3 regions of the Amycolatopsis mongoliensis genome follow, and region 3 is predicted to be linked to each of the others. Evidence: riboswitches for the same ligand, from Rfam matches in the RefSeq annotation. Region 3 holds a riboswitch; each other region holds the start of a gene.
What was found. A riboswitch is a leader RNA that binds a small molecule or an ion and turns the genes downstream of it on or off. The one in region 3 is predicted to bind S-adenosylmethionine.
Positions count from the first base shown of each region.

Region 1: linked by a shared signal. The riboswitch ahead of QRX60_RS18220 (methionine ABC transporter ATP-binding protein) and the one ahead of QRX60_RS48080 (aminotransferase class V-fold PLP-dependent enzyme) in region 3 are both predicted to bind S-adenosylmethionine.
Region 2: linked by a shared signal. The riboswitch ahead of thrC (threonine synthase) and the one ahead of QRX60_RS48080 (aminotransferase class V-fold PLP-dependent enzyme) in region 3 are both predicted to bind S-adenosylmethionine.

Region 1 covers NZ_CP127295.1:3,719,278-3,722,540, reverse strand. The annotation lists gene QRX60_RS18225 (4-(cytidine 5'-diphospho)-2-C-methyl-D-erythritol kinase) at 1-628, opposite strand, end outside; gene QRX60_RS18220 (methionine ABC transporter ATP-binding protein) at 744-1,757, opposite strand; SAM riboswitch class I at 1,967-2,057, opposite strand; gene rsmA (16S rRNA (adenine(1518)-N(6)/adenine(1519)-N(6))-dimethyltransferase RsmA) at 2,257-3,096, opposite strand.
Region 2 covers NZ_CP127295.1:10,521,449-10,524,711, forward strand. The annotation lists gene rpsT (30S ribosomal protein S20) at 31-291, shown strand; gene holA (DNA polymerase III subunit delta) at 348-1,328, opposite strand; SAM riboswitch class I at 1,475-1,608, shown strand; gene thrC (threonine synthase) at 1,622-2,887, shown strand; gene QRX60_RS50125 (ComEC/Rec2 family competence protein) at 2,928-3,263, opposite strand, start outside.
Region 3 covers NZ_CP127295.1:10,036,566-10,039,828, reverse strand. The annotation lists gene QRX60_RS48090 (potassium/proton antiporter) at 1-375, shown strand, start outside; gene QRX60_RS48085 (M23 family metallopeptidase) at 694-1,353, shown strand; SAM riboswitch class IV at 1,434-1,548, shown strand; gene QRX60_RS48080 (aminotransferase class V-fold PLP-dependent enzyme) at 1,587-2,942, shown strand; gene QRX60_RS48075 (hypothetical protein) at 2,959-3,263, shown strand, end outside.

The sequences.
Region 1 (3,263 bases), 4.5 Mb from region 3:
GGGTGTGCGCGCCGATCCGCGGCGGGTTGCCGTCGGCGCGCAGGCGGTCCAGCTCCTTGAACACCTTCGGCGTCGACAGCCCTTCGGAGTCGAAGGCCAGCACCCAGTGGAAGGTGTGCCGCGACAGCACCGGGACGAGCTGCTCGCCCCGCCCGGTGCCCAGCGCGGTGCCGCCGTAGAGCGCGAACGGGACGTCGCTGCCCAGTCCGGCGGCGATCTCGGCCAGCTCGTCGCGCGTGATGTCGAGGTTCCAGAGGCTCGACAGCCCGACCAGGGTCGCCGCCGCGTCGGCGCTGCCGCCCGCCATGCCACCCGCGACGGGGATGCCCTTGCGCAGCACCACCCGGACGTTCGGCTCACCGGTGCGGCCGACGTGCGCGGCCAGCGCTTCGACCGCGCGCCAGGCGAGGTTGGTGCCGTCGGCGGGCACCGAGCCTTCGCCCTCGCCGTAGATCTCCAGCCCCGGCTCCTCGGTGACCGCGACGGTCACCTCGTCGGTCAGCGACAGGGCCTGGAACACGGTCACCAGCTCGTGGTAACCGTCTTCGCGCAGGTCGTCGACCGCCAGGTGCAGGTTGACCTTGGCCGGGACCCGGACGGTGACTGGAGGCGGAACTACGGCGAGCACCCGACCAGCCTACGTGCCCGCGGAAACGCCCCAATGTGGCCTTGGTTGCGTTCAACGCAACCAAGGCGGCCTTCGGTGCGTTGAACGCACCCAAGGCCGCCCTGGGGCGCTGGGGTCAGGCGGCCGCGACGCCCTGTGGGCCGCGGGCGGTGTGCGTCACGTGGCCGCCGCGCTCGGCGACCCACGCCAGCGCCGCGTCGGCCCGCTCGCCGCGGACGCCGAGGCGGAACCGGCCGACCGGGGTGTCGCCGATCCGGGTCAGGCCGCCGCCGATGGTGGCGAACTCGACGTCGAAGCGGCCCGCGGCCTCGGGCAGCAGCGCACCGATCGACGCGAAGCCGACCAGCACGACGTCGACCGAGCGGTCGTAGCGCGACGACTGAGAACGGGAGGTCTCGATGGCCGGCAGCAGCGCCTGCGCGGTGCGGCTGGCCGGGTTCGAGATCAGGTCGAGGACGGTGCCGCGCTCGACGACCGTGCCGCCTTCGAGCACCGCGACGTCGTCGCAGACCCGGCGGACCACCCCGGCGTCCGGCGTCGTGACCACGACGGTGGTGCCCAGCTCGGAGCGGGCGCGGTCGAGCACGGTGAGCACCGCGCCGGCCTCCTCCGGGTTGATCCCGGCGGTCGGGTCGTCGGCCAGCAGCACCGCCGGCGCCGCCGCCAGCGCCTTCGCGACCGCCACGCGGCGGAGCTGGCCCTCGGTCAGCTCGCCGGGACGCTGCGTCGCGCGCTGCGTCAGGCCGACGAGGTCGAGCAGCGAGCCGACCCGGCTGCGGCGCTGCGGGCCGTCGACGCCGAGCTGCTCGAGCGGGGAGGCGATGTTGCCGGCGATCGTGCGCTCGGCGATCAGCTCCGGCTTCGTCGAGACGACGCCCAGCTGGCGGCGGATCTCGCGCAGGCGGCGGCCGTCGAGGGTGCCGGTGTTGAGGCCGTCGAGGCGGACGACGCCGCGGTCGGGCCGCTCCTGCAACGCGATGCAGCGGGCGAGGACGGACTTGCCCGACCCGGCGGGCCCGACCACGCCGAACAGCGAGCCGGCCTGGACCTCGACGCTGACGTCGTGCAGGGCGACGACCGAATTTCCGTTGGTGGCAAAGGTTTTGGACAGGTTTTCGACGGTGATCACGAAGGCTCCAGAAAACGGGGTGCGCGCAGCGCGCGACACCCGGCCGCAGTCGAAGTCCGTCCTTTATGGACGGTGCATGAAGAAGAGGTGGACCGGCTCGGGCAAGCTCAGCGGGAGCGCCGACATGCGGTCACGGAGCGGCGGCCTTCGTCGACTACGCGACGCCTGGTCAGGAGCAGGGGGCGAGCTACCCTCTTCATCGGAAACGGCCTCCATCGGTCCTGGCGGTAGCACCTGCCCCGTGGAGGGTGGTTGCTGCGACTTCGGCGAGCCAGGTCTCTCAGTCGCTCGGGATGGACGTACTGAGTAAAACCGATCCCGAGGAGCGAAAGCAAGCCTGTTGGCCCAGATCACACGACTGGAGGTGTCCGAATCGCGAGATCGCACGTCAAGAGGCGTATTTTCGCCGAACCTCGTCGACTTCTGTGACATCCGGGGCTTCGCCCCGGGCCGGGGGCCCCGCCACCCGGAACCCCCGGAAAGCTCCAGAGTGGACGTGCTAACGGGCGGCGGCCAGCCGGGCGAAGTCGTGCACGCCGAGCTGCTCACCCCGGGTCTTCGGGTCGATCCCGGCGGCCGTCAGCAGCTCGCCGGCCCGCTCGGCCGAGCCCGCCCAGCCCGCGAGCGCGGCGCGGAGCGTCTTCCTGCGTTGGGAGAAGGCGGCGTCGACGAGGCCGAAGAGCCGGTCGCGGTCGTCCGACGCCGGAGCGTCACCGCGTTCGAAGGCGACGAGCGCGGAGTCGACGTTCGGCACCGGCCAGAACACCGAGCGCGGCACGGCGGCGACCTTGCGCGCCGGGCCGTAGTAGGCGAGCTTCACGCTCGGCACGCCGTAGATCCGGCTGCCAGGGCCGGCCGCCATCCGGTCGGCGACCTCGGTCTGGACCATGACGAGACCGGACGTCAGGGACGGCACCTCGGCGAGCAGGTGCAGCACGACCGGCACGGCGACGTTGTAGGGCAGGTTGGCGACGAGCGCGGTCGGCTGGGCGGGCAGGTCGTCCTTGGCGATGCGCAGCGCGTCGGCCGCGACGACCTGGAGCTTGCCGGCGACCTCGGGCGCCCGGTCCGCGACGGTCTCGGGCAGCCGCTCGGCGAGCTTGGGATCGATCTCGACGGCGACGACGTGCGCGCCGGTGGCGAGCAGGCCGAGGGTGAGCGACCCGAGCCCGGGCCCGACCTCGAGGACGACGTCGTCCGGGCCGACGCCGGCGAGCTCGACGATCCGGCGGACGGTGTTGGGATCGTGCACGAAGTTCTGCCCGAGCTTCTTGGTCGGCCGCACGTCCAGCTCGGCCGCCAGCCCGCGGATCTCGGCAGGTCCCAACAGTTCAACCACCGGCCGAGCTTACCGATGGGGCATCTCGCGTGATTGAGCAGGCAGCACGCGTGACTGAAGGGGCATCACCCGTGATCCGGCGGGCATCGGCGTGGTGCCCCGGCAATCACACGTGATGCCCCTCCGGACACGCGTGATGCCCGTCGGCGCACGCGAAACGGCCCCCA
Region 2 (3,263 bases), 480 kb from region 3:
AATCTCACCGAGTGAAACAGGAGTTGCCCTATGGCCAACATCAAGTCGCAGATCAAGCGCATCACGACGAACGAGAAGGCGCGTCAGCGCAACCAGGCGATCCGGTCCTCGGTGAAGACCGCGATCCGCAAGGTCCGCGAAGCCGCCGAGGCCGGCGACAAGGCCAAGGCCGTCGAGCTGCAGCGCGACGCCGCCCAGAAGCTGGACAAGGCCGTCTCGAAGGGCGTTCTGCACGCCAACCAGGCCGCCAACAAGAAGTCGGCGCTGGCGAAGCGCGTCAACGCGCTCTGAGCTGGTTGATTTCTGGGAAAGCCCCGGCTTCGGCCGGGGCTTTCTTCATGCCCGGGTCAGCGGTCGCCCTTGGCGGCCGCCACCTGGAGGACCGCACGTTCCAATGCGTAGCCCGGGTCGGCCGCCACGCCCTTGACCTCGGCGTTCAGCCTCGCCACGACCCGCATCGCGGTCGCGAGGCCGTCCTGGTTCCAGCCCCGGGACTGGCCCTGGGCCTTGCGGATCTTCCACGGCGGCATGCCCAGCTCGCCGGCCAGCTGGTTCGGGTTGCCCCGGCCCGCACCCGAGACCCGGGCGATCGTGCGGACCGCGTCGGCCAGCGCGTCCGCGACCAGGACGTGCGGGACGCCCAGCTGCATCGCCCAGCGCAGCGACTCCAGCGCCGCCGAGCGGTCGCCGCTCACGGCCTTCTCCGCGACCGCGAACCCGGTGACGTCCGCGCGGCCGCGGTGGTAGCGGCGGACCGCTTCGGCGTCGACGGTCCCGCCGGCGTCCGCCACCAGCTGCGTCGCCGCAGACGAGAGTTCTCGCAGGTCGGAGCCCACGGCGTCGATCAGCGCGGCCACCCCCGCGGGGTCGATCTTGCCGCCCGCCCGGCGCACCTCGTGCCGCACGAACTGCTCGCGCTCGGCCGGCTTGGTCAGCTTCGGGCACTCGGTGACCTCGGCGCCCGCCTTCTTCAACACCGCCGGGAGCGTCTTGCCCGCCTTGCTGCGGCCGCCGCCGGTGTGCACGACGACCAGCACGATGCCGTCCGCCGGGTCCTTCAGGTAGGAAGCCACGGCGTCGGCCAGTTCCTGCGAGATGTCCTGCGCCGACTCCAGGACGATCACGCGGCCTTCGCTGAACAGCGACGGGCTGACGAGTTCGGCCAGCTCGGGGGCTGTGAGATCCGACACCCGGACCCGGGTCAGCTCGGCCGTGGCGTCGATCGCCCGGGCCGCGGCGAGCGCCTCGCGGACGGCGCGCTCGATCAGCAGTTCTTCCTCGCCCAGGACCAGGAGCAGCGGGGCCGGGGCGGTGGCTTGCGCGGTCACGGAAGGATCCTCTCACTTGCGGTGTCGTGCGCCCGCTCCGGTGATGTCGAGCGGCCGGCGTGGCACGGCGTGAGCGCCATGTCGTACGGTGTAGCCGAGGCAGCCGCCCCGGATCATCCGGCGAGCGCGCGCCGACAATCGAATACCGCTCATCCAGAGGGGCAGAGGGAACGGCCCGACGAAGCCCCGGCAACCGGCGTACAGCCCGTCATCCCGCGATCGCGGGGTAGCTGACGACCACGGTGCCAATTCCGGCCCGCTTCGGCGGGGCAGATGAGGAAAGGAACCTCGCGATGACCGCCACCCTCGGAACGACCTCCACCACGAAGACCCCGGATCTCGGTCCGGCCGTCGAACTGGTGTCGAAGGAAGAGGGACACCGGCAGCCGCTCGCCCCCGAGTTCGTCTCCGCCGAGGACTTCTCGCCGCTCGAAGTCGCCTACGACTTCGGCCGCGTCCGCCGCGAAGACATCGAGGCCGGCCCCAAGAACATCTGGCGCTACAAGAAGCTCCTCCCGGTTCCGTCCAATGTCGAGGAGATCCCGAACACCGAGCCCGGCGCCACCCGGCTGATCCGCGCCGACCGCCTCGCCAAGGAGCTCGGCCTCAAGCGCGTGTGGGTCAAGGACGACACCGGCAACCCGACGCACTCGTTCAAGGACCGCGTCGTCGCCGTCGCGCTGGCCGCGGCCCGCGAGTTCGGGTTCGAGGTGCTCGCGTGTCCGTCGACCGGCAACCTGGCCAACGCGACGGCCGCCGCCGCGGCCCGCGCGGGCTGGCGGTCGGTCGTGCTGATCCCGAAGACCCTCGAGCGCGCCAAGATCCTCACCACCGCGGTCTACGACGGCGACCTGATCGCCGTCGACGGCAACTACGACGACGTCAACCGCCTCGCCACCGAGCTCGCCGGTGAGCACCCGAAGTGGGCGTTCGTGAACGTGAACGTCCGGCCGTACTACTCCGAAGGCTCGAAGACGCTGGCCTTCGAGGTCGCCGAGCAGCTCGGCTGGCGCATCCCGCCGCAGGTCGTCGTGCCGATCGCCTCCGGTTCGCAGCTGACCAAGGTGGACAAGGGTTTCCGCGAGCTGGGCCAGCTCGGTCTCGTGGACGCCAGCCCGTACAAGGTGTTCGGCGCTCAGGCCACCGGCTGCTCGCCGGTGTCGGCCGCGTTCCGCGCCGGCCAGGACGTGGTCCAGCCGGTCAAGCCGGACACGATCGCCCGCTCGCTGGCGATCGGCAACCCGGCCGACGGCCCGTACGTGCTCGACATCGTCAACCGCACCGGCGGCGCGATCGAGGACGTCAGCGACGAAGAGGTCGTCGAAGGCATCCGGTTGCTCGCCCGCACCGAGGGCATCTTCACCGAGACCGCGGGCGGGGTCACCGTCGCGACGGCGAAGAAGCTGGTCGAGACGGGCAAACTGGACCCGGACGCCGAGACGGTGCTCCTGATCACCGGTGACGGCCTCAAGACCCTCGACGCGATCGAGAACCACGTCGGCCCGAAGGCGACCGTGCCGCCGTCCGCCAAGGCCGTGAACGAGGCGCTCGGCTACTGACCTCCACCGCCGGGGCGGGCTCTGCCGCCCGCCCCGGCCTTCAGCGCTTCGGCGGGCCACGCGGCTCGCCCCGGCGCGCTACCGTCGGGCCTGCCGGGTCGCCGACCACCGCGGTGTCGCCGTCCAGGTCGGTTCGGGTGACCAGGGCACCCAGCGCCGCCAGAGTGTCCATTGTGGACTTACTGGGGTGCCCGTAGGTGTTTCCCGCGCCGACGCTGACCAACGCCACCCTCGGCGCCACTGCCGCGAGGAACGACGGCAGCGAGTAGCGCGAGCCGTGATGGGGCACTTTCAGCACCTCCGCCTTCAGATTTCCGATGTCCGCCAAGAGATCCGCCTGTGCCGCCAGCTCGACGTCGCCGGTCAGGAGCACCCG
Region 3 (3,263 bases):
CTGGTGCAGGGTGCGACCCTCGGGCCGCTCGGGCACCGGCTCGGGCTGGCCCGGAAGTCCGAGGCGCACGAGATCGAGGTCGACGCCGCGCCGCTGGACGAGCTGGGCGCCGAGCTGCTGCAGGTCCGCATCCAGCCGGGCTCGAAGCTGCACGGCGTGTACCTGTCCGAGCTGCGGCTGCCGGTCGGCGCGACGGTCAGCCTGGTCGTGCGCGACGGCGCGGGCTTCACGCCGCAGAAGACCAGCCGCCTGCAGGAGCACGACCAGCTGCTGGTGGTCACGACGAGCGGGGTCCGCGACGACGCCGAGCGCCGGCTCCGTGCCGTGGACCGGGCCGGCCGCCTGGCCCGCTGGAAGGGCGAGTCGGGTCGTTGACCCGTTCGTGGTCGTGGCCGCGCCGTGACCGATCGGACGACTCGTGTCGACCCGCCAGTCACGCGTGTCGACCCCTCAGTCACGCGTGTTGACCTCCCCGGCACGCGTGATGTCTCCTCGAGCACCCGTGGTGCCCTGAACTGGCCGTTGTCCGGTGCTTGTCCGGTTTCCCCGCCGACCTGGTGATCTTTTTCCGCGAGGGTGAACGCCCCTCACGAAAACCTCACGTGATCTTCCCAGTGATCCAACCTTTGGCCTACTCTGCGCTCGATCCGGTTAGTTCGAATGGGTGAGTGTTAGGTCAAAGGAGTACGCACGGTGACAAAACTGCACGTTCGTGGGGCGGTCCTGGCTGCCGCGATGACCGCGGTCCTCGGGCTGGCAGCCGCACCGGCCGCGATCGCCGAAGTGGCCCCGTTCCCGGCGCTCGCCCTGCCGTTCAAGGCCGGCCAGCAGGTCTACTCGGCCGGCATCCACTCCGACGACGGCAGCACCGGCGTCAAGAACGCCGTCGACTTCAGCCCGGCCGACCACACCGTGCGCGCGCCGCTGGCCGGCACCGTCCACCTGCAGCACTGCGCGGGCGGCGACTGGGTGACCATCGACCACGCCGGCGGCTGGCGGACCGGGTACTACCACATGGAAGGCATCAAGGTCACCGACGGTGAGCACGTCGAGGCCGGGGCCGAGCTCGGCTCGACCGGCAACGCGCTGCCGTGCGGCGGCAGCAGCACCGGCGCCCACGTGCACTTCACGCTCTGGACCCTGCCGGCCGGCCCGGCGGCGGCGAACTGGGACGGCAAGTCGTTCGCCGAGGTCTCGACGGCCGTCGCGGCGGCCGTCGGCGAACCGGTCGACGGGAAGACCATCGGCGGCTGGCGCTTCACCGCCGGGGCCGAGCAGTACACCGGCACGGCGACGCACCTCGCCGACGACGCCGTGACGCAGCTGCCGGGGCACTTCCGCGCGAAGCTCTGACGCTCACGGTGTGTGAGCGGCGTCTCAGAATGTGAGGCGGGGTTGGCCGCCGGCGGCGTTCTCGGTTACCTTCTGGCTCAGGTCATGAGTGCCAGCGCGAAGCCCCGGCTTGCTGGCCGGCAACCCTCCTACCGCGGTGGGGTGCCCCGGGTGAAGACCGGGCCGGTCGCGTCGTGCGACGGGCAAGCGCGGGCCCCTCGCCGGGGTCCCCCGGACCGCCGAGGAGGCACTCGATGACTCTCGCCATCGACCGCACCAGCACCGTCACCCCCGCCGAGCACGTCGAAACCGTTGTCCCCCAGGAGATCCCGGCCGTGGCCGGGGCGGCCCTGCGGGTCCCGCTCGTCACCGGCGAAACCGTCGGCTACGCCAACCTCGACCACGCCGCGAGCGCTCCCTGTCTCGACGCGGTCCGCAGCGCCGTCGACGAGTTCCTGCCCTGGTACGCCAGCGTCCACCGCGGCGCCGGGTTCGCGTCGCAGGTCTCCACCCGCCTCTACGAGCGCACCCGCGACGTCCTGCGCCGCTTCGTCGGCGCCCGGCGCACGGACACCGTCGTGTTCACCCGCAACACCACCGACTCCTTCAACCTGCTCGCCCGCAGCCTGCCCCGGCACACCTCGGTGGTCGTCTTCGACACCGAGCACCACGCCGCGCTGCTGCCGTGGCAGGGGCCGAACGTCCGGCGGATCCCGACCCCGCGCACCCGCCTCGCGGCAGTGTCCGCTGTGGACGAAGCCCTCGCGGACTCCCCGCAGGGACCGCGGTTGGTCGTCGTCACCGGAGCGTCCAATGTGACCGGTGAGCTCCTGCCGGTGGCGGAGATCGCCGCCGTGGCGCGGAAGCACGGCGCCCGCATCGCGCTCGACGCCGCCCAGCTGGCTCCGCACCGGCGGATCTCGATCAAGGAGCTCGACGTCGACTACGTCGCGCTGTCCGGTCACAAGCTGTACGCGCCCTTCGGCGCGGGCGCGCTGATCGGCCGCGCCGACTGGCTGCGCGCCGCCCGGCCGTACCTCGCCGGCGGCGGCGCGACCAAGCTCGTCACCGAGGACGCGGTGGTCTGGAACGCCGGGCCCGAACGCCACGAAGCCGGCTCGCCCAACACCGTCGGCGTGTACGCGCTCGGCGTCGCGTGCGAGAAGCTCAGCGAGAACTGGGACGCCGTCGTGGCGCACGAGCAGGCTCTGCTCACCCGGCTGCGCAAGGGGCTCGAAGGCATCCCGGGCTGCGCCGAGCTGCGGCTCTTCGACGCGCCGGTCGACCGCGTCGGCACGGTCAGCTTCGTCGTCGACGGCTTCGACCCCGGCTGGCTGGCGGCGGTGCTGTCCGCCGAGTACGGCATCGGCGTGCGCGACGGTGCGTTCTGCGCCCACGTCGCGGCCAAGCGGCTCATCGGCGTCACCGGCGGCGCCGGGCAGCAGGCGGTCCGCGTCAGCCTCGGCCTGGGCAGCACCGAAGAGCACGTCGACCGCGTCGTGCTGGCGCTGCGCCAGATCGTCGCGCGCGGGGCCCGCTGGGAGTACGCGAAGGTGGACGGCCGCTGGGCCCCGGTCGGCGACCCGCGGGAGCTGCCGCCGTTCTGCTGATCGTTACCCTGGGCCGATGGGGAGGCACTGGGTTCCGTTGGCGCTGCTCGGGTTCGCGGAGCTGGTCCTGGTCACGGTCGAACTGTTCCACCGCTCGGCCGTGACGGCGGACCTGGCGACCCGCCTCGCGCCGGACCCGGCCCCGCCGTCCTACGACAGCATCTTCGGGTTCACCGTCGAGGGCCACGGTGGCACGCAGCGGCTCCTCAGCCTCTCCGACACCGTCCTCGCCTACCGGGGCGGAATCGGCGTGGCCTGGCAGTGGGTGCTCATCGCCGCGTTCCTGGCGGTGGTGGCCTGGTACGCCCGGCGGCTCGGCGG